4 regions of the Streptomyces sp. NPDC015130 genome follow, and region 1 is predicted to be linked to each of the others. Evidence: riboswitches for the same ligand, from Rfam matches in the RefSeq annotation. Region 1 holds a riboswitch; each other region holds the start of a gene.

What was found. Region 1 has a riboswitch for cobalamin ahead of ACF08F_RS28940 (energy-coupling factor ABC transporter permease). Riboswitches for the same ligand answer to the same signal wherever they lie in the genome.
Region 2: another riboswitch for cobalamin. It lies ahead of metE (5-methyltetrahydropteroyltriglutamate--homocysteine S-methyltransferase); the one in region 1 lies ahead of ACF08F_RS28940 (energy-coupling factor ABC transporter permease).
Region 3: another riboswitch for cobalamin. It lies ahead of ACF08F_RS16370 (ABC transporter substrate-binding protein); the one in region 1 lies ahead of ACF08F_RS28940 (energy-coupling factor ABC transporter permease).
Region 4: another riboswitch for cobalamin. It lies ahead of cobN (cobaltochelatase subunit CobN); the one in region 1 lies ahead of ACF08F_RS28940 (energy-coupling factor ABC transporter permease).

Annotation. Positions count from the first base shown of each region.
Region 1 is NZ_JBIBVC010000016.1:176,207-183,186, reverse strand. It holds gene dhaK (dihydroxyacetone kinase subunit DhaK) at 1-471, shown strand, start outside; gene dhaL (dihydroxyacetone kinase subunit DhaL) at 543-1,154, shown strand; gene ACF08F_RS28960 (PTS-dependent dihydroxyacetone kinase phosphotransferase subunit DhaM) at 1,151-1,561, shown strand; gene ACF08F_RS28955 (ArsR/SmtB family transcription factor) at 1,638-1,940, shown strand; gene ACF08F_RS28950 (VOC family protein) at 1,937-2,329, shown strand; gene ACF08F_RS28945 (Rid family hydrolase) at 2,379-2,720, opposite strand; cobalamin riboswitch at 2,786-3,021, shown strand; gene ACF08F_RS28940 (energy-coupling factor ABC transporter permease) at 3,050-3,748, shown strand; gene ACF08F_RS28935 (energy-coupling factor ABC transporter substrate-binding protein) at 3,745-4,152, shown strand; gene cbiQ (cobalt ECF transporter T component CbiQ) at 4,159-4,908, shown strand; gene ACF08F_RS28925 (ATP-binding cassette domain-containing protein) at 4,905-5,771, shown strand; gene ACF08F_RS28920 (FAD-dependent oxidoreductase) at 5,868-6,980, shown strand, end outside.
Region 2 is NZ_JBIBVC010000007.1:405,559-412,538, forward strand. It holds gene ACF08F_RS17995 (oxygenase MpaB family protein) at 1-362, shown strand, start outside; gene metE (5-methyltetrahydropteroyltriglutamate--homocysteine S-methyltransferase) at 388-2,706, opposite strand; cobalamin riboswitch at 2,873-3,094, opposite strand; gene ACF08F_RS18005 (1,4-alpha-glucan branching protein) at 3,369-4,016, shown strand; gene ACF08F_RS18010 (transposase) at 4,024-4,671, opposite strand; gene ACF08F_RS18015 (trypsin-like serine peptidase) at 5,533-6,630, opposite strand; gene ACF08F_RS18020 (trypsin-like peptidase domain-containing protein) at 6,633-6,980, opposite strand, start outside.
Region 3 is NZ_JBIBVC010000007.1:40,266-47,245, forward strand. It holds gene ACF08F_RS16355 (methylmalonyl-CoA mutase family protein) at 1-361, opposite strand, end outside; gene ACF08F_RS16360 (ABC transporter ATP-binding protein) at 665-1,480, opposite strand; gene ACF08F_RS16365 (FecCD family ABC transporter permease) at 1,477-2,484, opposite strand; gene ACF08F_RS16370 (ABC transporter substrate-binding protein) at 2,550-3,620, opposite strand; cobalamin riboswitch at 3,680-3,803, opposite strand; gene ACF08F_RS16375 (hypothetical protein) at 4,023-6,980, shown strand, end outside.
Region 4 is NZ_JBIBVC010000001.1:393,357-400,336, reverse strand. It holds gene cobN (cobaltochelatase subunit CobN) at 1-1,484, opposite strand, end outside; cobalamin riboswitch at 1,525-1,658, opposite strand; gene ACF08F_RS01895 (cobalamin biosynthesis protein CobG) at 1,738-3,108, shown strand; gene ACF08F_RS01890 (precorrin-8X methylmutase) at 3,123-3,758, shown strand; gene cobJ (precorrin-3B C(17)-methyltransferase) at 3,881-5,314, shown strand; gene ACF08F_RS01880 (serine hydrolase) at 5,325-6,875, opposite strand.

The sequences.
Region 1 (6,980 bases):
GCGATCGCCCGTCGGGTGAACGCGCGCTGCCGGTCCTTCGGGGTCGCGCTGAGCGCCTGCACCACCCCCGCCAAGGGGAGTCCGACCTTCGAACTGCCGGACGGCGAGCTGGAGTTGGGTGTGGGGATCCACGGCGAGCCGGGGCGTGAGCGGCGCGGCATGATGACCTCGCGGGAGATCGCGGACTACGCCGTCGACGCCGTGGTCGAGGACCTGCGACCGTCCGGACCGGTGCTCGCGCTGGTCAACGGGATGGGCGGGACGCCGCTGCTCGAACTGTACGGGTTCAACGCCGAGGTGCAGCGGGTGCTGGGCGAGCGCGGGATCCCGGTGGCCCGGACCCTCGTCGGGAACTACGTGACCTCGCTCGACATGGCCGGCTGCTCCGTGACCCTGTGCGAGGCGGACGAGGAGCTCCTGCGGCTGTGGGACGCGCCGGTGCGGACGCCCGCGCTGCGGTGGGGGCGGTGATTCCGCGTATGGGAGAGGGAGAAGCGGCGGGAGAGGGAGCAGGAGTGGGAGAGGTGGCGGGGGTGGTCGAGATGGTGGGCGCTCCGTTCTTGGTGCGGTGGCTGGAGGCTTCGGCCGTGGCCGTCGACCGTGAGGCCGGGCGGCTCACCGAGCTCGACTCGGCGATCGGCGACGCCGACCACGGCGCCAACCTGAAGCGCGGGTTCGGGGCCGTGGCCGAGCTGCTCGCCAAGGAACCGCCCGCGACGCCCGGCGCCGTCCTCGTCGCCGCCGGACGGCAGCTGATCTCCACCGTCGGCGGGGCTTCGGGACCCCTGTACGGGACCCTGCTGCGGCGCGCGGGGAAGGCCCTGGGCGAGGACGAGCGCGTCGGCCGGGAGCGGCTGGCCGAGGCGTTGGGTGCCGGTGTGGCCGCCGTGTCCCAGTTGGGCGGCGCCCAGGTGGGTGACAAGACGATGCTGGACGCGCTCGTCCCGGCCGTGGAGGCGCTGCGGACCTCCTTCGCCGCCGCGCGCACCGCGGCGGAGGAGGGCGCCCTCGCGACCGTACCCCTCCAGGCGCGCAAGGGCCGGGCCAGTTATCTCGGCGAGCGGTCGATCGGGCACCAGGACCCCGGGGCGACCTCTTCGGCGCTGCTGTTCGCCGCGCTCGCCGAGACGGCCGGCGCGGAGGGTGCCGCGTGAGCGGGGCGGCGCCGGTCGGCATCGTGCTGGTCTCGCACAGCGCGGCCGTCGCGGCCTCGGTCGCGGAGCTGGCGCAGGGCCTCGCGGGCGGCGGTGCGACCGCGCCGGTCCTCCCCGCGGGCGGGCTGCCCGGCGGTGGTCTCGGGACGAGCGCCGAGCTGATCAGCGCGGCGGCGAAGTCCGCGGACGGGGGAGCCGGGGTGGCGATCCTGGTCGACCTGGGCAGTGCGGTCCTGACCGTGAAGGCGCTGCTCGCCGAGGGCAACGAGCTGCCGGAGGGTGCCCGGCTGGTCGACGCCCCCTTCGTCGAGGGCGCGGTCGCGGCGCTGGTCACGGCGAGCGCGGGCGGGGATCTCGACGCGGTGGCCGCCGCGGCCTCGGAGGCGTACGCCTACCGCAAGGAGTGAGTGAGTGAGCGAGCGATGGGTCCGGGAGGGGAGCCTCCGCTTGATAGGCAAGTGAATGGTTGCCTATGGTGGAGGCGTGGCCGACGACCTCTTCAAAGCATTGGCCGACCCCACCCGTCGCACCATCCTCGACGAGCTCACCGAGAAGTCCGGGCAGACACTGTTCGAGATCTGTTCGCGGCTGAGCATGAAGCACCGGCTCGGCCTCTCGCGCCAGGGGGTCTCCCAGCACCTCGCGGTGCTGGAGGCCGCCGGGCTCGTCGAGACCAGGCGGGAGGGCCGCTACAAGTTCCACGACCTGAACACGGCCCCGCTCCGGCACATCGCCGAGCGGTGGCCCGTGCGCGACACCCCCGGACCGGAGAAGGGCACCTCATGAAGATCCATCTGACCAGCGTCTTCGTCGACGACCAGGCCAAGGCCGAGCACTTCTACACCGAGATCCTCGGCTTCGTGAAGAAGCACGACGTCCCGCTGGGCGAGACGGACCGGTGGCTCACCGTCGTCTCGCGCGACGAGCCCGGCGGCACCGAGCTGCTCCTGGAGCCCTCCGGCCACCCCGCGGTCAAGCCGTACCGTGACGCGCTCGTCCAGGACGGCATCCCGCTGGCCCAGTTCGCGGTCGACGACGTGCGGGCGGAGTACGACCGGCTGCGCGGTCTCGGCGTCCGGTTCACCCAGGAGCCCCTGGAGATGGGGCCCGTCACCACCGCCGTCTTCGACGACACCTGCGGGAACCTGATCCAGATCGCCACCGTGCCGCAGTAGACGGCGGAAGCGGTCCGGGCGGCCGACGGGCCGCCCGCTCCCTCCTCCGTCAGTCGACGACGGCGTCGGCCTCGATCTCGACGAGCCACTCGGGGTCGATGAAGCGCGAGACCTCGACGAAGGTCGTGACCGGGCGAATCTCCGCGAAGCGCTCCCCGTGGGCCCGGGCGGCCTCCTTCCAGCGGGTCACGTCGGTGAGCATGATCCGCGTCCGGACCACGTCCTCCAGCGACGCCCCCGCTGCCTTCAGCGCCGCCTCCGCGATGTCCAGACACCTGACGGTCTGCCCGTACACGTCGCCTCGCGCCACGTTCGTCCCGCCGTCGCCGATGGGGGCCGTCCCGGCGACCGCCACGTGCGCCCCCTTTCGAACAGCCCGGGAAAACCCGATCTCCGGTTGGAGCGGTGAGCCGGAACTGACCGTCTGTCGGACATTCCCCGTCGCTTCGTACTCCTTCGCGTTGTGATGTACCTGGTCAACGCACTAGTGTCACAGGGCCTTGGTGTACGGGAAACCGGTGCAGTACCGGTGCGGCCCTCGCCACTGTGATCGGGAGTTCCGGCTCCACACCCGCGGGAGACACCTTCGGGCAAGCCACTGGACCGTTGCGGGAGACCGCCACGGTGTGGGAAGGCGGAGTCGGGACGTATGACCGTCAGCCAGGAGACCGGCCAGGGTGCGTTGTCCATCCACGAGGTGCTGGAGAGGGTCTCCCGATCATGCATATAGCCGAGGGGTATCTGCCCCCCGTTCACGCCGCCGCCTGGGGCGTCGCGGCCGCTCCGTTCGTCGTCCACGGGGTTCGCGCGCTCACCCGCGAGGTGCGGTCCAACCCCGAGTCCACACTGCTGCTCGGCGCCTCCGGCGCCTTCACGTTCGTCCTGTCCGCGCTCAAGCTCCCCTCCGTGACCGGCAGTTGCTCGCATCCGACGGGTACGGGTCTCGGCGCGATCCTGTTCCGGCCGCCGATCATGGCGGTCCTCGGGACGATCACCCTGCTCTTCCAGGCCCTGCTGCTCGCCCACGGCGGGCTCACCACGCTCGGCGCCAACGCCTTCTCCATGGCGATCGTCGGGCCCTGGGCGGGGTACGGGACCTATCTGCTGGTGCGCAGGCTCGGCGCGCCGCTGATGGTCGCCGTCTTCTTCGGCGCGTTCGTCGCCGACCTCTCCACGTACTGCGTCACGAGCGTGCAGCTCGCGCTGGCCTTCCCCGACCAGGGCAGCGGCGTCATGGGCGCGCTCGCCAAGTTCGGCGGCATCTTCGCCGTGACCCAGATCCCGCTGGCGGTCAGCGAGGGCCTGCTCACCGTGCTCGTGATGCGGCTGCTCACGCAGTCCAGCAAGGGCGAGCTGACCCGACTGGGCGTCCTGACCCGGTCCGCCACGAAGCGACACGAGGAGGCGACCGCGCGATGAGCTTCACCGTCAGCCGGAACACGAAGATCAACGCCCTGTTGCTGCTCGTCGTCGCCGCTCTCGCGGTGCTGCCGCTCGCGCTGGGGCTCGGCGACCACAAGGAGGAGCCGTTCACCGGGGCGGACGCGGAGGCCGAGACCGCGATCACGGAGCTCCAGCCCGACTACGAGCCCTGGTTCAGCCCCCTGTACGAGCCGCCGTCCGGGGAGATCGAGTCGGCGCTCTTCGCCCTCCAGGCCGCGCTGGGCGCCGGCGTCCTCGCGTACTACTTCGGTGTGCGGCGCGGGCGTCGGCAGGGTGAGGCCCGCGCCCTCGCGAGGACGGCCGGCCTCGACGAGGGAGGGGCTGAGGGGGCCGACGCCCCCGTGCCTTCGGTCCCCGCACCCGGCAGCAAGGACGCGTAGCCGCCCATGCTGCCGATCGACGCGGCGGCGCACAGCAGTCGGTGGCGCCGCCGCCATCCCGCCGAGAAGGCCCTGCTCGGCTTCGGGCTCACGCTGTGCGCGGTGTGTCTGCCGCCGTGGCCGGGTGCCGTGCTCGTCGCGGCGGCCACGCTCGCGGTCCTGCTCGGCCCGGCCGGGGTCGCGGGCCGTCAGCTGTGGCGGGCGTTCCGCGTGCCGCTCGGCTTCTGCGTGACGGGTGCGGTGCCGCTGCTCTTCGAGGTGGGCGGAGCGCGGGGGTTCGTGGCCCTCGCGCCCGGCGGGCCCGTCCACGCGGGCGAGCTGCTGCTGCGGACCGCGGCCGCCTCGCTGGGGGTGCTGCTCTTCGCGTTCACGACGCCCGTGTCCGACGTGCTCCCCCGGCTCGTCCGCGCGGGCGTGCCGGCTCCCGTGGTGGACGTGGCGCTCGTGATGTACCGGATCATCTTCCTGCTCCTCGACTCGCTGTCCAAGATCCGCCAGGCGCAGGCCGCCCGGCTCGGGCACACGACGCGGGCGGCGACCTGGCGCTCGCTCGCCGGGCTCGGCGCGACCTCGTTCGTGCGCGCCTTCGACCGGGCGCAGCGCCTGCAGTCGGGGCTCGCCGGGCGCGGCTACGACGGGACGCTGCGGGTGCTGGTCCCCGCGGCCGCGGTCTCCCGCCGGTTCCTGACGGCGGCCGTCGGGCTGCTCTGCGGGCTCGTCGCCCTCACCCTCGTACTCGAAAGGTTCCTGCCGTGACGTCTCCGACGACCTCCGCGACCCCTGTGGTGGAGCTGGTGAAGGCGGGTTTCGCCTACGAGGACGGGCCGGCCGTCCTGTCCGGTGTGGACTTCGCGGTGGCGGAGGGGCGGGCCATCGCGCTGCTCGGGCGGAACGGCAGCGGCAAGACGACGCTGCTGCGGCTGCTCAGCGGGGGGCTGCGGCGCGGGAGCGGGTCGCTGCTCCTGGACGGGGCGGAGGTGACGTACGACCGGAAGGGGCTGACCCGGCTGCGGACGACCGTGCAGCTCGTGGTGCAGGACCCGGACGACCAGCTGTTCGCGGCCTCGGTCGGCCAGGACGTGTCCTTCGGGCCGATGAACCTGGGGCTGCCGGAGGAGGAGGTACGGATCCGGGTGCGCGAGGCCCTGGAGGCGCTGGACATCGTGGCCCTGGAGGACCGGCCGACGCACCTGCTGTCGTACGGGCAGCGGAAGCGGGCGGCGATCGCCGGGGCCGTGGCGATGCGGCCCCGGGTGCTGATCATGGACGAGCCGACGGCAGGGCTCGATCCGCACGGTCAGGAGCGGCTCCTCGACGCCCTCGCGCGGCTCCGTGCCTCCGGGACGACGGTGGTGATGGCGACGCACGACGTGGACCTCGCGCTGCGCTGGGCGGACGAGGCCGCGGTGCTCTCCCCCGCCGGTCTGCGGACCGGGCCGGTCGCCGAGCTCCTCGGGGACGACGCGCTGCTCGACGCGGCGCGGCTGCGGCGGCCCTGGGGGACGTCCGTGGCCCGGCTGCTGCGTGCCCACGGGCTGCTCGCGCCGGACGCGCCCGAGCCCCGGACGCCGGAGGAGCTGGATGCGTGGGCGGCTGCCCAGCCGCTTGCTACCGAGTAGTAGAAATCACGTGCCGATTGTTCTGCAACTAGTTGCAGAAGGGTGGGGGGTCCCTTAGAACTGAGGTCGACCGATCCTGCGCGAGGAGGCGCCCTCATGACCTCGACCCCGGCCCCCACCACCCCGTACCCGCATCTGCTGAGCCCGCTCGACCTCGGGTTCACGACCCTGCCCAACCGGGTGATCATGGGGTCGATGCACGTCGGCCTGGAGGAGACGGAGCACGGCTTCGAGCGCATGGCCGCCTTCTACGCGGAGCGCGCCCGCGGCGGCGTCGGCCTGATCGTCACCGGCGGCATCGCGCCCAACGAGGCCGGCCGCCCCTGGGACGGCGGGGCCAAGCTCACCACGGCGGAGGAGGTGGCCGAGCACCGGCTGATCACCGACGCCGTGCACGGGGCCGGCGGCCGGATCGCGATGCAGATCCTGCACTTCGGCCGGTACGCCTACCACCCCGCCCTCGTCGGACCGAGCCCGATCCAGGCGCCGATCAGCCCCTTCGTACCGAACGAGCTGACCGACGCCGAGGTCGAGCAGACCGTCGAGGACTACGCCCGCTGCGCCGAGCTCGCCAAGGAGGCGGGCTACGACGGTGTGGAGGTCATGGGCTCCGAGGGCTACCTCATCAACGAGTTCATCGCCGCGGCCACCAACCGACGGACCGACCGGTGGGGCGGCTCCTACGAGAACCGCGTCCGCTTCCCGCTGGAGATCGTCCGCCGGATCCGCGAGCGGGTGGGCGAGGACTTCATCCTCGTCTACCGCCTCTCCATGCTGGACCTCGTCCCCGGCGGCTCCACGCTGGAGGAGGTCGTCCAGCTCGCCAAGGAGATCGAGGCGGCCGGCGCCACCATCATCAACACCGGCATCGGCTGGCACGAGGCGCGCATCCCCACCATCGCCACCTCCGTGCCGCGCGGCGCGTACACCTGGGTCACGAAGAAGCTGATGGGCGCGGTCTCCGTCCCGCTCGTCACCAGCAACCGCATCAACACCCCCGAGGTCGCCGAGGAGATCCTCGCCGACGGCCGGGCCGACCTGGTCTCGCTGGCGCGCCCCTTCCTCGCCGACCCCGCCTTCGTCGCGAAGGCCGCCGAGGACCGCGCCGACACGATCAACACCTGCATCGGCTGCAACCAGGCCTGCCTCGACCACACCTTCAACCTGAAGATCACCTCCTGCCTGGTCAACCCGCGCGCCTGCCACGAG
Region 2 (6,980 bases), on a different contig from region 1:
TCTACGAGGAGATCGTGCCCGGCACCTTCTTCGACCCGGTCGTCTCCGCGCTCATCCGCTTCCTCGTCGGCGACACCTGCGCCGACTGGCTGGACGTCCCCCGCACCCGCTGGGACACCCTCGTCAGGTCCGTCCCCCACCTCCTCGGCGTCCTGGAGAGCATCGAGGACAGCTCACCGCTCGGCGCCTGGGCCCTGGACCGCCTCGGCCACCTCACCACCGTCCTGGAACTGTCCTCCCTCACCCGTGGCCGCGTCATGCACTACGCCATCCCCGAGCACCTCAGGAAGGAGTACGGCGTCCCGGCGGGCCCGGCCCGCACCCGCCGCTGGGCGCCCCCGGCCGCCACGGTCTCCCCGTGACGGCCGGGTCGCGGCCGCGTCGCCGTCAGGGAGCGGTGAGCTCGGCCCGGACGGTGCGGGCCGCCGCCACCAGGTTCTCCAGCGAGGTGCGGGTCTCGGGCCAGCCGCGGGTCTTCAGGCCGCAGTCGGGGTTGACCCAGAGCCGCTCGGCGGGGATGGCCTCCAGGCCGGTACGGAGCAGCTCCGCGGCCTCCTCGGCGCTCGGGACGCGCGGGGAGTGGATGTCGTAGACCCCGGGTCCCGCCTCGCGCGGGTAGCCGTGGGCGGCGAGCTCACGGGCGACCTGCATGTGGGAGCGGGCGGCCTCCAGGCTGATGACGTCGGCGTCGAGGTCGTCGATGGCCTGGACGACGTCGCCGAACTCGGCGTAGCACATGTGGGTGTGGATCTGGGTCTCCGGCCGCACTCCCGCGGTGGTGAGGCGGAAGGCCTCCGTCGCCCAGGACAGGTAGTCCCCGTGGTCGGCGGTGCGCAGGGGCAGGGTCTCGCGGAGGGCCGGTTCGTCCACCTGGATGACCGAAGTGCCCGCCGCCTCCAGGTCGTTCACCTCGTCGCGCAGGGCAAGGGCGACCTGGCGGGCGGTGTCGGCGAGGGGCTGGTCGTCACGGACGAAGGACCAGGCGAGCATGGTGACGGGGCCGGTGAGCATGCCCTTGACCGGCTTGGTGGTGAGGGACTGCGCGTACGTCGTCCAGCGGACCGTCATGGGCTCGGGCCGGGAGATGTCGCCGGCGAGGACGGGCGGCCGGACGTAGCGGGTGCCGTAGGACTGGACCCAGCCGTGCTGGGTGGCCAGGTATCCGGTGAGCTGCTCGGCGAAGTACTGCACCATGTCGTTGCGTTCCGGCTCGCCGTGGACGAGGACGTCCAGTCCGGTCTTCTCCTGGAAGGAGATCACCTCCTGGATCTCGGACCTGATCCGCTCCTCGTACCCGGCGGTGTCGGTCCGGCCCGCCCGCAGGTCGGCCCGGGCGCTCCGCAGCTCCGCGGTCTGCGGGAACGAGCCGATGGTCGTGGACGGCAGCAGCGGGAGCCGCAGGGCGGCGTGCTGGGCGGCGGCGCGGTCGCCGTACGGCTGGGAGCGGTGGGTGTCCGAGGCGGAGACGGCCGCGGCGCGGGAGCGGACGGCCGGGTCGCGGGTGATCGGGGAGGTCGCGCGCGAGGCGAGGTCGGCGCGGTTGGCGGCCAGTTCGGCGGTGACGGCCCCGGTGCCCTGCGAGAGACCCTTCGCGAGGGTGACGACCTCGGCGGTCTTCTGGCGGGCGAAGGCGAGCCAGCGCAGGATCTGCGGATCGGTGTCGCGTTCGGCCGCCGCGTCGAGCGGGACGTGCAGCAGCGAGCAGGAGGCGGCCACGTCGACCCGCTCGGCGAGACCGAGGAGGGTGCCGAGCGTGGTGAGCGAGGCGGTCAGGTCGTTGACCCAGACGTTGCGGCCGTCGACCACCCCGGCGACGAGCCGCTTGCCGGGCAGGCCGCCGACGGCGGCGAGCGCGTCCAGGTTGGCGGCCGCCCGCTCGGTGAAGTCGAGGGCCAGCCCCTCGACCGGTGCCTTCGCGAGGACCGGCAGGGCGTCGCCGAGCCGGTCGAAGTAGGAGGCGACCAGGAGCTTCGGCCGGTCCGTGAGCGCTCCGAGGTCGCGGTAGGCGCGGGCGGCGGCGTTCAGTTCCGCCGGGGTGCGGTCCTGGACGAGGGCCGGCTCGTCGAGCTGCGCCCACTCGGCGCCCCCCGCCCGGAGGTCGGCGAGGACCTCGGCGTACACCGGGAGCAGCCGGTCGAGGAGGGTCAGCGGGTCGAAGCCGGGCGCCACACCGGGTGCGGGCTTGGCGAGGAGCAGGTAGGTGACGGGGCCGACCAGGACCGGCCGGGCGGCGAGGCCCTCGGCCAGGGCCTCGCCGAGGGCGGCGACCTGCCGGGAGGAGTCGGCCGTGAAGACCGTGTCGGGTCCCAACTCAGGCACGAGATAGTGGTAGTTGGTGTCGAACCACTTGGTCATCTCCAGCGGCGCGACGTCCTGGGTGCCGCGCGCCATCGCGAAGTACCCGTCGAGCGGATCCGCCGCGACGGCGGCGCGGTGCCGCTCGGGGATCGCGCCCACCATGACGGTGGTGTCGAGGACGTGGTCGTAGTACGAGAAGTCGCCTGTGGGGACCTCGTCGAGGCCGGCGGCGGCGAGCCGCCGCCAGGTGTCGAGGCGCAGTCCGGCGGCGGTGTCCCGGAGGGCGTCGGCGGTGACGCGGCCCTTCCAGTAGCCCTCGACGGCCTTCTTCAGTTCGCGGTCCGGCCCCTGACGCGGGTAGCCGTGGAGGGTGGAACGCGCTGCCGCGGCTGCGGACTTGGTGGTCACGGAGATCTCCTTCGCGAGATGAATCCCTGAGATCCCGGGGACGGGACGGGGGCGCGAAGGGGTGACGGAACGGCCGGTACGACCCGGCGTGGTGCGACGGGGTCGTCCTGCTCGCTCTGTACGCCGACCCGCCCTCGAGGTCACCGGAATGTCCGCGCGCGGAATCGTCCGCGTGCGGGCAACGGGCAGGTCTTCGGACTCGCGGGCACGTCCTCACGGGGGAGGACACCTAGTGGCCGTCGCTTCCCAGGCCCGTCACGGGCCCAGTGCTGTGTGACGGCGGTCGTTCCCGCTCACCGCTGCGGGGCAGTCCCGGATTCCCACCGGGTTCCCTCTTACGACGCATCCCGTCCGGCTGACGGGGCGAACCAGCTGCACCGGCAGCGTAACCCGGCCCTCCGGCTGCGCGCACGCAAAAGGGCCCCGGGACCGCGCAGGGCCCCGGAGTCCGTCAGGTCACGGATGCGGACCGGTCAGCCGCCGCTCGGGCTGGGGACGCCTCCTGCCGGCCGGGGACAGCACGCCACCTTCCAGGGCAGGTCCGGCGGGCCGGAGCCGCAGGGCGGCCCGGAGGCCGTCTGTTAGGTTCCGAAGGCCCAGCGGTTCCGGCGCGGACGGGGACCTCACATCCCCGGCCGCCGGTCGAGAGGAAGAGTCGCACGATGGCCGTCATCCACCACACCACGATGCAGCCCACCAAACTGGAGCTGCTCGCCTCGTGGCTGCCCACCCGCGACTGGTACGGCGGCCGGGAGGGCGGGCCGGCCCCGGCCAAGGCGGGCGGCTTCCGGCTCGACGACCCGGCCGGCGAGGTGGGTATCGAGTTCATGGTGGTGACCGACGGCACCGAGCCGGGCGCTACCGCCTATCTGGTGCCCATGACCTACCGGGGGGCTCCGCTGGAGGGCGCCGAGCACGCGCTCATCGGCACGTCCGAGCACGGCGTCCTCGGCACGCGCTGGATCTACGACGGTGCCCACGACCCCGTGCTCGTCGGGGAGTTGTACGCCCTGCTGCGGGGCAAGGCGGTCGCGCAGCACCAGTCCGTGGACGACACGGTGGATCCGACGGTCTCCGTCACGGCACCGGCCGGGGACGCGCCCGACGCCGAGCTCGTACGGGTCGTGGACGGGGCCGACCACACCGCCGTGGTGCTGCGGGCGGACGGCGCGCCCGAGGAACTGACCCTGCGCGTACGGCGCGTCCTGCGGGCCGCCGACGAGGACGGCTCGCCGGACTCCGGCCGGGTCACCGCCGCGTGGCTGCTGCCGGACGGGAGCACCGCCCGCGGCTCGTACGTCACCGTCTAGTGGCTCGTCAGACAGCCTTGGCCGGGTAATGCGTCCAGGCGCGGATGGGTGAGTCGGGGGCGAAGTTGGTCTTCGGTTCTGCGTGAGCGTTGTGCCAGCGGATGTAAGCGGCGATGGCCGCGTTCTGCTCGTCGTGGCTGCGATGGTCGGTGCCGTTGAGCGCGAAGTAACGCAGGGCCGCGAACTCGGCCTCGATCCAGTTCAGCCAGGAGACCTTGCCCTCGCGCAGGATCCGGCGCAGGGTCTCCCGGCTGATGGCCGCGGTCACCTTCTGCTTGATGAGGTGGTCGGCGAGCTTGCTCAGGCTCCAGGTGGAGAACGCGGTGATCTTCCAGTCGGCGGGGGACGTCCGGGCGATCAGACAGATGTGCTCGCGCACCTCGTCACTGATCGTCTTGGGGGGTCCCCCGCTCCATTTTGGGGCCAGCGCATCGAACCCCCGCTCGGTGGAGGCGTGGATGACATCACGTTCGTAGTCCTCACCAACCTGCATCAACGTGGTGATGTCCTTCACCGACTGGCCCTGGGCGGACATCAGCACCACGATCGCCCGGCGGAGTTTCACCGGGTCCTTCGCGGTCCGGCTGATCCGCTGCAGCCTCCGGCCCTCGTCCATCGTGACCGGCCGGACGAACACACCCGGTCGTCGTCCCACGACCACCTCCAAGATCAGGTCTTGGAGACAGTCTGCTGCCCCACGAGCAGCAGGTCGCGCGACCGCTCTGAGCACTTCGGCTGGCGAGTCGGCGGGACGCAGTTTGCGGACAGGCCCCCAATCACACCGTCGGCGGTTCCAGGGCGACCCCGTCACGGAACCGGAACCCCAAGGCGTGAACAAGCGCGAAGACCAAGTCCTCCGCCAACGGATCACACTCAGCCACCAGGGCGGTCCTGAGCGCCACCGGGTCCGGCTGAAGGCCAGCCCCTCGGGCCCAGGCTGCAGCTCGCTCACCTACTTCGACCGAATCACCGATCCACTCACCAGGGAGGCCGTAATCCCGCGCCATCTCCGACGACAAGGCACATTGCCATGACAGGCCATCGGGACTCGCTGCCTGAACGGTCGCGAAGTCGCTGTCAACCACATGACAGACCAGGACAGAAGCTCGCGTCTCGTCAATGATCGAAGGCTCCGGATCAGCGATAGGACACGCTTGCAGGATCTGCCACTCGCCATCACGCGCCCACCACAACGGCACACAGTCCGACGCCCGCATCGCCGCCAACTCCGTCAGCGGCCGGCCGGCTCGCGCCACGATGAAAGACCCCGAGAACCCCATGACCGGGAACCATAGCCGTGATCACTGACACCGTTGATTACCCGGCCACGGCAGCGTGACAAGCCACTAGGGCGTGTTGCGAAAGTCCCGCCTGCCCGACGGGCGGCCGGCGCTACTTTCGCAACACGCCCTAGCTCGTACGTCACCGTCCACGGCGCCGCTCCCGGATCCTGCCGGACTCGCGGTGTGATCCGAAGGAAACGCCCACGGGGCTCGCAGGGCCCGTCGGGCGGGCCTCAGACCCAGTTGACCTCCGCCTTGGCGAGCAGCGGGTCGTCGACCAGCTCCCACAGCGCGACCGCGAGGTTCCCGCTGCGGTAGCGGCCGCCGAAGTGCAGACCGAGCACACGGTGGTCGGTGAGGTCGAACACGGGGGAGCCGCTGTTGCCGCCCAGCGTCGAGCAGTCGTGCTTCATCACCAGGCTCCCCGGGGTGAACTCGGTGGCCGCGCCCGGCTGGAGCCGCTTGACGTTGTACACGTCCATGAAGATCCGGCGCATCGACTCGGGCTCGTTGCGCCTGCCGTCCCAGGCCGGGTAGCCGATCACGTACACCGGGCGGCCCGGCAGGCTCGCGGGGGCGTCGGCGGCCACCGCGAGCGGGGTGGGCAGCCCGTCGGAGGCCGCGGGCTCGACCCGCAGCAGGGCCATGTCGACGTCCGGGTGGATGCCGAGGACCTCCGTGATCTCGTACGGGACCGAGGGCGGTGCCGTGACCGGGTCGCCGCCGTCCACGGGCAGCTCCTCCGCCGGGTCCACCCGCGCCGACATGCCGAACTCGAACGTCCAGCGGTCCCGGTCCGCTTCAAAACGGCTGAACTCCGCCGCCACATGACGGTTCGTCATCACCGTGCGCGGCCCGACGAGGAACGCCGTGCCGATCCAGTCCAGACTGGGATGGCCGGTCACCTCGACCCGGCCGACCCGCGCCAGGGACTCCTTGATGGCGGCCCGGTGGCCGTCGAGGACCGCCCACTCGTCGCGCTGAGAGGCGAAGTCCTGGCGCTGCACCAGGATCGCGGGGCGGCCCTGGAGGAGGACGATCGCCTCCACGCCGAAGGACTCGTCCGGTTCGAGCTCGTCCTCGCGGTGCGCCGCAAGCTTCTCCAGACCGCTGACCCCGGCCTCCAGGACCCGCGCCCGCTCGTCGCGGGCGAAGCGGGAGATCTCGGCCGCGGGCGCCACGTCGGCGGGCAGTTCGAGCGAGGACTCGGCGATCTCCGCCTCCAGGTCCGCCCGGACGCGGGCGGCGACCGCCCGCAGGTCCCCGAAGATCTCCGCGGCGCCGGTCGCGACCGGCGACCCGGGCGACCCGTTCCGTGCTCCGTTCGGCATGGTCACTCACCTCCGCCACCCGTGCGCCCGCCCGGGGCGGGCCGCCCCGACTGGCCGGCCACGATCTCGTCGTACAACTCCGGCCGGGAATCCCGCAGATGGGTCATGATGCTGCTCATCTGGGTGCCGACGTTCACGAACTTCGTCTTCCCGCCCTGGAACTCGACCTCGTCGACCTTCTGTGTGCCCCGGTGCAGCCCCACCACCGTCCAGTCGTCCAGGCAGACGGGAGAGCCGGACGAGCCGCCGCGCGTGTCGGTGAAGTAGAGGATGTCCCGCTCGTCCGCCCGGTAGACCAGGTTGTTGCGCAGGGCCACCCGCTTCGGCAGGCCCCCCGGGTGCTGGATGAT
Region 3 (6,980 bases), on a different contig from region 1:
CGGCCAGCCACAGCGAGGTGACGCCGTTCTCCAGGTCGGTGAGGACCGCCTCGGGATCGGCCGCCACGTGCCGCTGGCGCACGTCCCAGCCGCTCGCGGTGTTGCCCTCCGCACGGCCGCCCCGTACGAACGGGGCGAAGCCGGGGAGGCCGGGATCGGGAGCGTCGTCGGCGGACGTGTACAGGGGGCGGGCGCGCAGGCCGTCCTCGAGGGCCGTGGACAGGGCGTCCTCGGCCTCGGCGTCCGGCACGTCCTTGCCCGACCTGCTCAGCACGCCCGCGACGAGGCGACGCCACTGGTCGTGGGTCGCTGCGGGGAACTCGGCGGCCAGGGAGAGGCCATCGTCAGGCAGCACAGTCATGCCTCGGATGCTAGGTGAAGCCCCTTGAGTGACAGCAGAGTGATCGACTGTGACCTTGACCTCTCCAGATCGGCCTTGCCCATGACGCGCCCGGCGTGATGCCCCGGACCTGCGGACGGCCGCGGCGGAGGCCGGTGGCGATCATGAATCGGGCGTCGGCGAGGCCGTCGGCGCCGCTCGTCCTCTCCGCCCAGGGCCGGGTGCCGAAGTCCGTCAGGTCCGCCTCGGCGCCGCCGGCCTCGGGGCCCTCACTCCCGCCTCGGGGCCCTCACTCCCTCCTCGCGGCCGCCGGCCTCGGGGCCCTCATTCCCCGGCCTGCGCCGTGCCGAGGAAGCGGATGTGGGGGCGGCCGCCCGGCTCCGGGCGGGTCACGGAGGCCCGGACGCCGTACACGTCCTCGATGAGCCGCGCGGTCAGCACCTCCTCGACCGGCCCGGCGGCCACCACCCCGCCCTCGCGCAGGACGACGACGTGATCGCAGTACATCGCCGCGAGGTTGAGGTCGTGCAGCGCGACGACGCAGGTGAGGCGCAGCCCGGCGACCAGGCCCAGCAGGTCCAGCTGGTGCTGGATGTCGAGGTGGTTGGTCGGCTCGTCGAGCAGCAGCTCGCGCGGCTCCTGGGCGAGGGCGCGGGCGATCTGGACGCGCTGGCGTTCACCGCCGGAGAGCGTGCGCCAGCTCCGCCCGGCCCGGCCGGTCAGCCCGGTCCGGGCGAGGGCGGACCGGACGGCGGCCTCGTCGGCGGCCGTCGCGGGCGACCACGCCCGCCGGTGCGGGATCCGGCCGAGGCGTACGGCGTCGGCCACGGTGAGGTCGACCTGGGTGTCGGCGTGCTGCTCGACGACCGCGACGCGCCGGGCGAGCGTGCGGCGCGGGACGGTGCCCAGCGGGTCGCCGTCCAGGGTCACGACCCCGGCGTCGGGCGCCAGCACGCCCGCCAGGACCCGCAGGAGGGTGGACTTGCCCGAACCGTTCGGGCCCAGCAGCCCGGTCAGCGTGCCGGGGCGCGGTGCGAGGGTCACCCCGTCCAGGACGAGGGCGCCGCCGGCCGTACGGGAGACGCGCTCGGCCCGCAGGCCCGGGGCGGCGCCCTCGGTACGCGTCGGAGTGCGGGTCATCGGGTGCTCCTGGTGCGGTACAGGACGAGGACGAACGCGGGGACGCCGACGATCGACGTCACCACGCCGACCGGCACCTCCTGCGGGTCGAGCACGGTACGGGCGAGGGTGTCGGCCCACACCAGGAACACCGCCCCGGCCAGTGCGGTCAGCGGCAGCAGCCGGGCGTGACCGGGGCCGGCGAGGGCCCGTACCGCGTGCGGCAGGACCAGGCCGACGAAGCCGATCGCGCCCGCGGAGGAGACCAGGACGGCGGTGAGCAGGGCGGTGACCGACAGGAGCACGAGACGGGTCCGGGCCACGGAGACGCCGAGCGTCGCCGCCGCGTCCTCGCCGAAGGCGAAGGCGTCGAGGGTCCGGGCGTGCCCGCCGCAGACCAGCAGCGCCCCGGCCAGGACGGCGGCGCACACGCCGACGTCGGTCCAGCCGGCGCCGGCGAGCGAGCCGAGCAGCCAGAAGAGGATGCCCCGGGTCGTCTCGGCGTCGGCGGCGGTCATCACCACGAAGGAGGTGAGGGCGGAGAAGAGCTGCATCGCGGCGACCCCCGCCAGGACCACGCGGTCCGTCGACCCGCCCAGCGTGTGACTGAGCAGGAGGACCAGGGCGAAGGAGCAGAGCGCGCCGAGGAACGCGCCGCCGGTGACGGACACCACGCCGCCGCCGACGCCGAGCACGACCACCGCGACGGCGCCGGTCGAGGCGCCGGAGGAGACGCCGAGGACGAACGGGTCGGCGAGCGGATTGCGCAGGAGGGACTGCATCACCGCGCCGCAGACCGCGAGTCCGGCCCCGCACACGGCGGCGAGGAGCGTGCGGGGCAGCCGCAGGTCCCAGACGATGCCGTCGCGGATCGCACTCAGCCCGGACGGCTTCCCGCCGAGGTGGGAGGCGACCACGGACCAGGTGTCGGCGACGCGGATGTCGGCCGGCCCGAAGGTGACGGCGAGGGCGACGGAGACGCACAGGAGGACGACCCCGAGGACCGCACCGGCACCGACGCATATACCCGTCTGCGTCTGCGTCTGCGTCTGCGTCTCCGTCTCCGTCTGCGTCTCCGTACGGGACGGGATCACTTCGCGAGCCCGTACGTCCGCAGGGCCGCGGCCACCTTCTCGATGCCTTCCACGGTGCGGACGGTCGGGTTCATGGCCTGGCCGCTGAGGATCACGTACCGCTTGCCCTTCACCGCCGTCATGTTCCGGGTGACGGGGTGGGACTCCAGGAACTCGATCTTCTTCGCGGCGCTCTCGGCCGACTGCGCCTTACGCGTCAGGTCGGCGATCACCAGCACGTCGGGGTCGCGGTCGGCGACGGTCTCCCAATTGATCTGCGGCCACTCCTCCTTGGTGTCGTCGAAGACGTTCCTCACGCCGAGCGTCCCGCTGACGATCCCCGGGGCGCCGCAGCACCCGGCCATGTACGGCCCCTGCGAGTCGGAGAACCAGTAGAGGACGGAGGCGTCGCCGAAGTCGGCACCGGCCCTGGCCTTCTCCACCCGCGCACGGAGCTCGCGCACGAGCTTCTCGCCGCGCTCCGGGACGCCGAACACCCGCGCCAGGTCATGGATCTCGCCGTACACGGCGTCCATCGTCAGCGGCCGGGTGCGCACGCCGTCGCCGTCGCCGCTGTTGTCCTTGCCGACACAGTCGGTGGGGGAGAGGTAGGTGGGGACGCCGAGCTTCGCGAACCGCTCGCGGGGCGCCACCCCGCCCTTGCCCAGGGTGTAGAGGAAGGAGGCGCTGACGAAGTCGGGCTCGGTGTCGAGCACCTTCTCGAACGACGGGTAACGGTCGGCGAGTCGGGGGACCTTCGCGTTCGCCTTCTCCAGCCCCTTGAGGACCGGGTCCGTCCACGTGGCGGTCCCCACCATGCGGTCGGCCAGACCGAGCGACAGCATGATCTCGGCCGAACCCTGGTCGAGGGCGACGGCACGGCGCGGGGCGCGGTCGACCTCGACCCGCTGCCCGCAGTTGTCGAGGGAGACGGGGTAGCCGGAGGCCGCCCCCTTCGCCGCCGGACCGGCGGGTGCCGGACCGCCGGAGCCGCAGCCGGCCACGAGGAGGGCACCGGCCACGAGGAGCACGGTGGAACGGACGGGGTGTGCGAGCGGCACGGAGGAGTCCTCTGCGTCACGGCTCATGCGCGGAGCCTGTCGTACGGTGCTCCCCGGGCGACGGTGTGCCGACCGGGGCCGCCAGCAGGTCTTCGGACTCGGGGTCGTCCGGACGGAACGCCTTCCCGGACCCCTCGGGACCCAGTGGCAGTTGCTCCGCCCGTCACCCTCACCGCTGCGCGTCAGCTCCGGATTCCCACCGGATTCCCTGACCCGTGCACATACCGCGTCGATATGTACAGAGGTACGACTGGCCCGGGCAAGCTACCACAGGGGTCAGGCGTCAGGGCGAGGTGACGGGGTCTCACCTGATCGAGTGAAGTATCGGTCACGTGATGTAATCCACTGGTAACGTTGAGTCACTTCGCAGATGACGGGCGGCATCGGGCGGGAGTGCCCACGGCCGCCCCGGTCCAGGGGAGACGAGTGATGGTTGACCTCTTCCGATACATCGAGCACGACTTCGCGGTACCGGCGCGGACCGACGCGATCGACGCCACGAACCAGTCCACGTTCCAGCAGGACCTGGAGGAGGCCGCGGGCGGCGGCGGGGGCGGCGCGGACGCGGGGCCGGACTCCGCAGTGGACGATCCGCCGCCCTCGCCGGCCGCTCAAGTGCGAGCCCTTGCCGAGAAGTTCCTGTCCGAGCGGTTCTCCTCGCCCACGGCCGATCCGACGAAACTGGGCCAGAAGCTCGGCGGGCTGGAGGCCGCGCTGGAGCAACTGCCCACGGTCAACACCCAGAAGGTCCAGCAGCTCGTCCAGGACGTTTTCGGCGCGCCCGTCGCGCAGGTGGTCGCCGGTGCGGCCTTCAAGAGCGACCTGGAGCTCCTGCAGAACGCGGTCGTGGCGGTGAAGCTCGCCACCGGATACGCGGCGGTCGACACCGCGACCGTCGTACGGCAACTCCGCGCCGCGTCCTTCCTGCGACACCTCGCCACCCCCGCCTCCGCCTCCGCGTCTCCGTCCGGGTCCGTCTCAGCCGCGGCCCCGCCCGGCGGCTCCGCCGCGCCCGCCGCCCCGAACCCGCCGCCGGACAAGCTGAACCGCGAGGAGGTGCGGCGCCTGCTTGCACGGCCCCTGAGGATCCCGCCCGGCCCGCTCGCGGCGGTGGCACACCCGTCGGCCGAAGGGCGAACCGTCCGAGCGTCCGAGGAGGGCGCCGCCGCGGAGACGGCCGCGCGGCACGAGCGGACCCACACGCTGCGGCGGGAGCGGGACCGGCTGCAGGCCGCCTACGACAAGCTTCTCGCCGTGCGCCCAGAAGAGTTGGAGGTCACCGCCTCCGAGCCACCGCCACCGCAGGCCGTCGCCACGGCCACGGACTCGGGAGGCGTCGCGGTGGAGGAGGGGCGCTCCGAGATCGGCGATTCAGCCGCGGTCGCCGCCGGGCCTTCGACGATCCTGCTGGCCGAGACGGCGCGCAGGCGGTTCGGCGAGGACGAGCGCGCCGCCATGGCGAAGCTGGACGTCAAGGTCGACCGGACCGCCGTCCCCGTGGCGCTCGACCGCATCGGGCAGCGACTCGTGTCGCTCAACGAGGAACTGCTGCCCGAGGAGGCGCCCACGACGGCCAAGGTCTACCGGGTCGGTGGGCAGCTGTTCGCCGAGACCACGCCGGTCGTCCCCACGGCCGAGGTGGACCAGGCCCGCGCCCCGGACTTCAGCAAGGCGGTCACCCGCCCGGCCGGCGTGGGCAACCTGTTCGTCGTGCGCCAGGAGACCGTCGGATACCGGGCGGGCGAGATCTCCCACATCGAGAACGTCCTGGAGCACGAACAGCTCCGCCGCTGGACCCGCCGATCCGAGAGCTCGGAGATCATCGAGACCGAGGAGACGCTGACCTCGCAGACCGACGAGCGCGACCAGCAGTCCACCCAGCGCAACGAGCTCGCCGCCGAGACCCAGCGGGAGTCGGGCCGGCAGAGCAGCACCTCCGGCGACGGCATGACCTCCTCCGACTACGGGCGGCTGGTGGAGAACAACAAGAGCAACTTCGCCCAGAGCGTCGTCGCCAGGTCGGTCGAGCGACGCACCTCGGAAGTGCGCCGGCAGAGGGTGAGCCGGGAGAGCCGCAGCTATGTCGAGCGGGTCGGACACGTCCTCGACAACCACCAGGGCGTGGAGAAGATCCGCGGGATCTACCAATGGGTCGACAAGGTCTACAACCTGCGGACTCTCAACTACGGCAAGCGCCTGATGTACGACGTCGTCGTGCCCGAACCCGCCGCCGTGCTCGTCCAGGCACTCAAGGACGCCGCCAAGCCCGAGCACTTCCAGCTGGTCAAGCCCCTCGACCCCGGGCTGTACCCCGACCAGATCAACGCCTCCAACTACATGTGGTACGCCACGCAGTACGGCGTCACCGGCTCCGTCACCCCGCCGCCCGCGGTCTACGCCAAGACGATCTCGCAGACTCAGGTGATCGAGGGCAGCAAGAAGGTCGCGGCGTACGGAGGGGAGTCCCACGTCGCCCAGCAGGCCTCCTTCAAACTGCCCGTACCCGAGGGGTACAAGGCGGTCGCCGGCTATGTGCAGACCACCAACATGGACTACCTGGCACCGCCCCCGGGAGCAGCCCTCGAAGTCGTCGTCGGCGAGAGCATCCACCGCCGTGTGCAGGAGTCCGGAGGCGGCAACCCCTTCCTCAACGCCCCGTTCACGATGGCGGGGGAGACCGGTGAAGTCCCGGTCGGCGTCCGCTCCTTCGCGCAGGTCGTCTCCGTCGCCTACGCCGTCGCGCTGGTCTGCCAGCGCACCGACGAGGCCTATGCCCAGTGGCAGCTGAAGACCCACGCGACCATCGTCGGCGGCTACCAGCGCAAGCTCGCGGAGTACGAGGAGAAGCTCGCCCGCTACGTCGCCGCCACGCGCGCCCAGCTCGCCGCCGCCGGCGGACTGGGCCACGACCCGGCCGTCACCCTCCAGGAGCTCAAGCGGGCCTTCGTGTTCCTGCTGCTCGGCGAGCACCCGCAGACCTGGCTGCCGACACCCGCACCGGCACCCGCGCCACCGGGCGCGGCGCTCCCCGATCCCCTCGCCGTGCGGGAATGGGGTTCCGTCGTGGCGTTCTTCGAGCGCGCCTTCGAGTGGGAGAACCTCATGCACACCTGCTACCCCTACTACTGGGGCCGCCCCCCGCGGTGGCAGGAGCTGCTGCTCACGCAGGACGCCGACCCGCAGTTCGAGGCCTTCCTCAAGGCCGGTGCGGCGCGCGTCGTCGTCCCCGTCCGGCCCGGCTTCGAGGCCGCCCTGGCCCACTTCCACGAGACGGGGGACGTGTGGATGGGTGAGGAGATCCCCGACATGTACGGCGACCACTACCTGTCGATCATCGAGGAGATCAAGGCCGCCAACCGGGCCCCCGGCGAGGAGGTGTGCGTGGAG
Region 4 (6,980 bases), on a different contig from region 1:
AGGATCAGCAGGTTCCCGCGCCGCAGGGCGGCGAGGACGATGTCGCCCTCCGGGTTGCGGGAGCGGTCCAGGAACATCTCGCCCGGCGCCGGGCCCCAGTGCTCCTCGACGTCCGACCGCAGCTCGGCGGGGAGTTCGGCGTACCAGCGCTTGTAGTCGGCGGCCGGGATGCGGACGGGGTTCCGGGCGAGCTGCTCCTCGGTGAGCCAGTCCTGGTCGTGGCCGCCGGCCTCGATCAGGGCGTAGATCAGCTCGTCGCCGTCGCCGGAGACCAGGCCCGGGAGGTCCTCGGCCGGACCGAAGTCGTACCCCTCGGCGATCAGCCGGCGCAGGAGGGCCACGGCGGAGGCCGGGGTGTCCAGGCCCACCGCGTTGCCGATGCGGGAGTGCTTCGTCGGGTACGCGGAGAGGACCAGCGCCAGCTTCTTCTCCGCGTTCGGGATGTGCCGCAGGCGCGCGTGACGGACCGCGATCCCGGCGACGCGGGCGGCGCGCTCGGCGTCCGCGACGTACGCGGGCAGGCCGTCCGCGTCGATCTCCTTGAAGGAGAACGGGACGGTGATGAGCCGGCCGTCGAACTCGGGCACGGCGACCTGGCTGGCCGCGTCCAGCGGCGACAGGCCCTCGTCGTTCTCCTCCCAGTTCTCCCGCGAACCGGTCAGGCACAGCGCCTGGAGGATCGGCACGTCGAGCGCGGCGAGCGCGCCCGCGTCCCAGGCCTCCTCGCCCGCCCGTCGCCCACCACCGCCCTCAAACGAGGCGCCTTGCGCCATCCCCATATCGGCGGCCTGCGCCTCGGCGGGCTTGGTGCCGCCCGCCGCGAGGACGGTGGTGACGATGGCGTCGGCGGTGCGGAGCCGGTCGAGCAGCTCGGGCTCGGGGGCCCGCAGCGACGCCACGTACAGCGGGAGCGCCTGCGCGCCCGCGTCCTCGACGGCCGCGCAGAGGGTGTCGACGAAGGCGGTGTTCCCGCTCATGTGGTGGGCGCGGTAGTAGAGCACCGCGATCGTCGGGCCGTCCGTGCGTCGGGCCGTGCGCTCCAGCGGTCCCCAGGTGGGGGCGGCGGCCGGGGCCTCGAAGCCGTGGCCGGTGAGGAGGACGGTGTCGGAGAGGAAGCGGGCCAGCTGCTCCAGGTTGGCGGGGCCGCCGTGCGCGAGGTAGGCGTGCGCCTCGGTGGCGACGCCGACGGGGACGGTCGACGTCTCCATCAGCTGCGCGTCGGGGGCCTGTTCGCCGCTGAGCACGACGACCGGCTTCCCGGTGGCGCGGATCGCGTCGATCCCCTCCTCCCAGGAGCGGATGCCGCCCAGGAGGCGGACGACGACGAGGTCGACGCCGTCGAGGAGGCCGGGGAGGTCGGCGAGGGGCAGCCGGGAGGGGTTGGCGAAGCGGTACTCCACCGGGCCGCCGGTTCCGGCGGAGGCGGCGTTCGCCGCGCGGGCGCTGAGCAGGTCGGTGTCGGAGTGCGACAGCAGCAGAAGCATGGCGAGCGCAGGCCCTTCCTCGGGGTTGTCCGCGCCCCGGGTGGTCGTGTGGACGGCGGGAGTTCCTGACTCACCCGTACCGTCGCCGGTACGGGCTCACAGTGGCGGGACCGCGCCGGATTCTCACCGGGCTTCCTCCCCGGGGTCCTGGGACCCCATGCCGATCTGCATCCTAGATCGTGGCGTCGGCGGGGCGGGGCGGGCCGTGGAGTCGGCCGGATCACACTCGGTGGCGGCCCGGTTCCCCGTGGGTATGCTCGCCGCCATGCCGCCCACCCCACCCTCGACTCCCGAACGGGACGAAGCGCGCAAGCGGGACCGTGGCGACGCCTGCCCCGGGGCGCTGCGCCTGCACGCCGCCGACGACGGCCGGCTGGCCCGACTGCGGCTGCCCGCAGGACGCCTGACGGCGCATCAGGTCGAGACGCTGGCGGCCGCCGCGGAGACCCTCGGCGACGGGCGGATCAGCCTCACCTCCCGGGGGAACGCGGAGCTGCGCGGCCTCGCGGAGGAGTGCGGGGCGGAGCTCGCCGCGCTGCTCGCGGAGGCGGGCCTGCTGCCCTCCCCCACGCACGAGCGCGTGCGCAACATCGTGGCCTCCCCCGCCGCGGGCCTCGACGGACTCGGCGGCCCCGAGGTCCAGTTGTGGGCCCGCGAGCTGGACGCCCTGCTCTGCGCCGAGCCCTGGGCAGCGGCGCTTTCCGGCCGTTTCCTCTTCGTCCTCGACGACGGCCGCGCCGACGTGGCGGGCCTCGGCGGCGATGTGACCTTGGTCGCAGTGGAGCCGGGTGCGGGGCCGGGGCCGAGCACCACGCCGGAGCCGGGCGTCACGCCGGAGCCGGGCGTCACGCCAGAGCCGGGCGTCACGCCGGAGCCGGGCGTCACGCCGGGGCCGAGCACCACGCCGGAGCCGGGCGCCGCGCGCCTGTACGTCGGCGGGCGGGCCTGGCGGGTCGCCGGAGCCGACGCGCCCCGCGCCGCGCTCGCCGCCGCCGGGGCCTTCCTCGACGCCGCCCGCGCCGCCGGGACCGGCGCCTGGCGGGTGCGGGAGCTGCCCGAGGGCTGCGCCCCTGACGTGGCGGGCGCGCTCGACCGCGCGGGCATCGCGGCGGAGCCCGTGACGGCGGCCGACTCCCTGCTGGTCCACGGCCCACCGCTCACCCCCGGGCCCCTCGGCGCCGGCTCCCTGTACGTCCTCGCGCCCCTCGGCCGCCTCACCGCCGCCCAGCTGCGCGCGCTGCTGCCCGCCGAGGAGGTCCGGCTGACGCCGTGGCGCGGCGCGGTCGTCGCAGGAGCCGGAGCGGGGCCGTACGAGGACCGGCTCGCCGCCCTCGAAGCCCACGGGCTGATCACCCGCCCCGACTCCCCCTGGGCCGGCGTCAGCGCCTGCACCGGGCGGCCGGGCTGCGCCAAGTCCCTCGCGGACGTCCGCGCGGACGCGGTCCCGGGGTCGGCACGGGGCCTCCCCGTCCACTACTCCGGGTGCGAGCGCCGCTGCGGGCACCCGCACGGCACCTGGGTCGACGTCGTCGCCACCGCCGACGGCGCCTACCTGGTGGACGGCGCCCCCACCCCCCGTACCGCCCTGCCCGACGCAGTGACCACGGCCCGCACGACGAGATGAGCGAGAGCAACAGGATGTTCGACTACGAGAAGGACGGGGCGGAGATCTACCGCCGGTCCTTTGCCACGATCCGCGCCGAGGCGGACCTCGCGGGCCTGCCCGCCGACGTCGCCCAGGTGGCGGTCCGGATGATCCACGCCTGCGGCATGACCGACCTCGTCCAGGACATCGCGTACTCCCCGCGGGTCGTCGCGAACGCCCGCGAGGCCCTCCGCTCCGGCGCCCCGATCCTCTGCGACGCGCAGATGGTCGCCAGCGGCGTCACCCGCAAGCGGCTGCCCGCCGACAACGAGGTGCTCTGCGCGCTCTCCGACCCGACCGTGCCGGGCCTCGCCGCCGAACTCGGCACCACCCGCTCCGCCGCCGCGCTCGAACTGTGGCGGGACCGCCTCGAAGGCTCCGTCGTCGCCATCGGCAACGCCCCCACCGCCCTCTTCCACCTCCTGGAGATGATCGCGAAGGGCGCGGGGAAGCCCGCCGCCGTCCTCGGCATACCGGTCGGCTTCATCGGCGCCGCCGAGTCCAAGGACGCGCTCGCCGAGAACGGGCTCGGCCTCGACTACCTGGTCGTACGGGGCCGGCGCGGCGGCAGCGCCATGACGGCCGCCGCGATCAACGCGATCGCTCACGAAGCGGAGATCCAGGCATGAGCAGCGCGCACACGACCGGCGACCCGACGGCCGACCGGCCGGACGCCACGACCGGCGACCGGGCCGCCGCCGCGCCCGGCAAGCTGTACGGCGTCGGGCTCGGCCCCGGCGACCCGAACCTCATGACGGTCGCGGCGGTCAAGGCCATCGCCGCCGCCGACGTCGTCGCCTACCACTCGGCCCGCCACGGCCGCTCGATCGCGCGCTCCATCGCCGCCGAGCACATCCGCGAGGACCACGTCGAGGAGCGGCTGATGTACCCGCTCACCGTCGAGACCACCGACCACCCCGGCGGCTACCGGGGCGCGTTGAACGACTTCTACGAGGAGGCCGCGGCCCGCCTCGCCGCGCACCTCGACGCCGGCCGCACGGTCGCCGTCCTCGCCGAGGGCGACCCGCTCTTCTACGGCTCGTACCAGCACATGCACAAGCGGCTCGCGGACCGCTACGACACGACCGTCATCCCCGGCGTCACCTCGGTGAGCGCCGCCGCCGCCCGGCTCGGCGAGCCGCTGTGCGAGGCGGAGGAGGTCCTCACGATCATCCCCGGCACCCTGCCGGAGGACGAGCTGACGGCCCGCCTCGCGGGCACCGACTCGGCGGTCGTCATGAAGCTCGGCCGCACCTTCCCCACCGTGAAGCGCGCCCTGGAGCGGGCGGGCCGCCTCGACGACGCCCGGTACGTGGAGCGGGCGTTCATGGCGGGCGAGCGGACGGGCACCCTGTCCGAGATCGACCCCGAGTCGGTCCCGTACTTCTCCGTCGCCGTCCTGCCCTCCCGCGTCGACCAGGAGCCCCCCGTCCGCGCGGCGGGCGAGGTCGTCGTCGTCGGCACCGGCCCGGCCGGCGCGCCCTGGCTGACACCCGAGTCGCGCGGTGCGCTCGTCAACGCCGACGTCCTCGTCGGCTACACCACCTACCTGGACCGGGTGCCGGTGCTCCGCCCCGGCCAGATCCGGCACGGCTCCGACAACAAGGTCGAGTCGGAGCGCGCCGAGTTCGCGCTCGACCTGGCCCGGCGCGGCCGGAAGGTCGCGGTCGTCTCCGGCGGCGACCCGGGCGTCTTCGCGATGGCCACCGCCGTCCTGGAGGTCGCCTGCGAGCCGGAGTACGCGGACGTGCCCGTACGGGTCCTCCCCGGGGTGACCGCCGCCAACGCGGCCGCCGCCGCAGCGGGCGCCCCCCTCGGCCACGACTACGCCACGATCTCCCTGTCGGACCGCCTCAAGCCCTGGGACGTCATCGAGGCCCGGCTGCGCGCCGCCGCCGGCGCCGACCTGGTCATCGCCCTCTACAACCCGGGCTCCAAGTCCCGTACGCACCAGGTCGCCGCGGCCCGCGACCTCCTCCTCGGACTCCGCGACCCGGAGACCCCGGTGGTCGTCGCCCGTGACGTGGGCGGCCCCGAGCAGTCGGTCCGCGTCCTGACCCTGAAGACCCTGGAGCCGTCCGAGGTCGACATGCGGACCCTGCTCCTGGTCGGCTCCTCGCAGACGCGGGCGGTCGAACGGGCCGACGGCAGGACGATCGCCTGGACGCCGCGCCGGTACGGCTGAGCAGGCGCCCCTACGAAGCACGGGTGAAGGTACCGAGACCCTCCTGGTCCAGGTACTCGACGCGGACGGTCTTCCCGTCCGGGGAGAACGTGACGCCGGTCGGGCCGACGGCGTTCTCCCCGCGCGTCGGGAAGCTGAACGTGTTCCCGTCGTAGTGCGTGAGCCGGTACGTCTGGGGCTCCGGCCCCAGCCGGAGGACCAGGCCGCCGCCCTCCTCGGCGACCGTCAGCCGGCCGTAGTAGTCGTTGGCGTACGTGCCCGTGTAGGCGGCGGCGGCCTTCGCCGGGGCGGGGTCGGCGGGCGGCTTCGCGAAGTCCGTGGCGGACCGGCCGGCGTCCGCCTCCTGCTCGTAGACCGCGTTGACGAGCGGCAGCCAGTCCCGGCTCGGCTCGCCGGTCTGCGCGACGTCGAAGAAGTCGAGGGCGACGGCGTCCGCGACCCCGGCCGGCGCCCCGTTGGTGAGGACGACGATCCCGAGCTCCTCGCCCGGCAGCATCGTGACGTTGGTGTGCGCGCCGAGCGCGAACGCGCCGGTGTGCGAGAGGCGCAGCCGGCCCTCGTCGTCGTACGACACGTTCCAGCCGAGGCCGTAGAAGCCGGTCCGGCCGGCCGGTGCGCGGGGCGGCGAGGAGACGGCCTCGGGGTGGTGGGTGAGGGTCAGGGCGTCCTCGGCGACGATCCGGCGGCCGTCGAGCTCGCCGTTGCCGAGCTGGAGCCGCAGCCAGACCGCCATGTCCCGGGCGGAGGAGCTGACGCCGCCGGCCGGCGACTGGGCGTCCGGGTCGCGGACGTACCGCGGCTTCCAGGTCCCGTCGGGCGTCTTGACGTGCCCGAGGGCCCGGTCGGGGTTCGCGGCGAAGTCCTCGAAGCGGGAGCTGGTGTCGTTCATCCCGGCGGGCTTGTAGAGGGTGTCCTCGGCGAGCTTCTCCCAGGTCACCTTCTTCTCGGCGGCGACGGCCTCGGCGGCCGCCGTCAGACCGAAGTTGGTGTACGCGTAGCTCGCGCGGAACGGGGCGAGCGGCTCGTACCGCAGACGGGACAGGATGTACTCCTGGTCGTAGCCGAGGTCCTCCAGGAGGTCGCCCGCATGGTCGGGCAGGCCGCTGCGGTGCGAGAACAGGTCGGCGACCGTCACATGGGAGCTCACCCACGGGTCCTTCAGCCGGAACTCGGGCAGTTCGGGGGAGACGGGCCGCTGCCACCCCTCGACGCCGACGGCGCCGGCGACGACGGTCGAGGCGATCGGCTTGGACACGGAGGCCAGCTGGAAGACGGTGTCGGCGTCGATCCGGGCGTCCTTGCCGACCTCGCGCACCCCGTATCCCTTGAGGTGGACGACCTCGTCCTCGTACACGACGGCGACGGACACCCCCGGCACTCCGGTCCGCTTCATCAGCTCGGCGACGGTGGCGTCGAGCCTGCCGACCGCACGGTCCACGTCCGCCCGGTCGAGCTGGGGAGGCGGTTGCGGCGGCGGCGGATCAGGGGTGGGGGAGGGGCTCGGCGCGGCGCCCAGCAGCGCCACGAGCCCCGCTGTGACCAGCCAGCGGACCGCACTCACCCCTCCATTGAACGCCGGGCCGAATCCCCTGTCGCGCGGAAGGAACCCGCCGGTAGAGTGCGCCTCCGGCGGAACACCGGCCCCACCCGCACCGCCCTTCCCCCA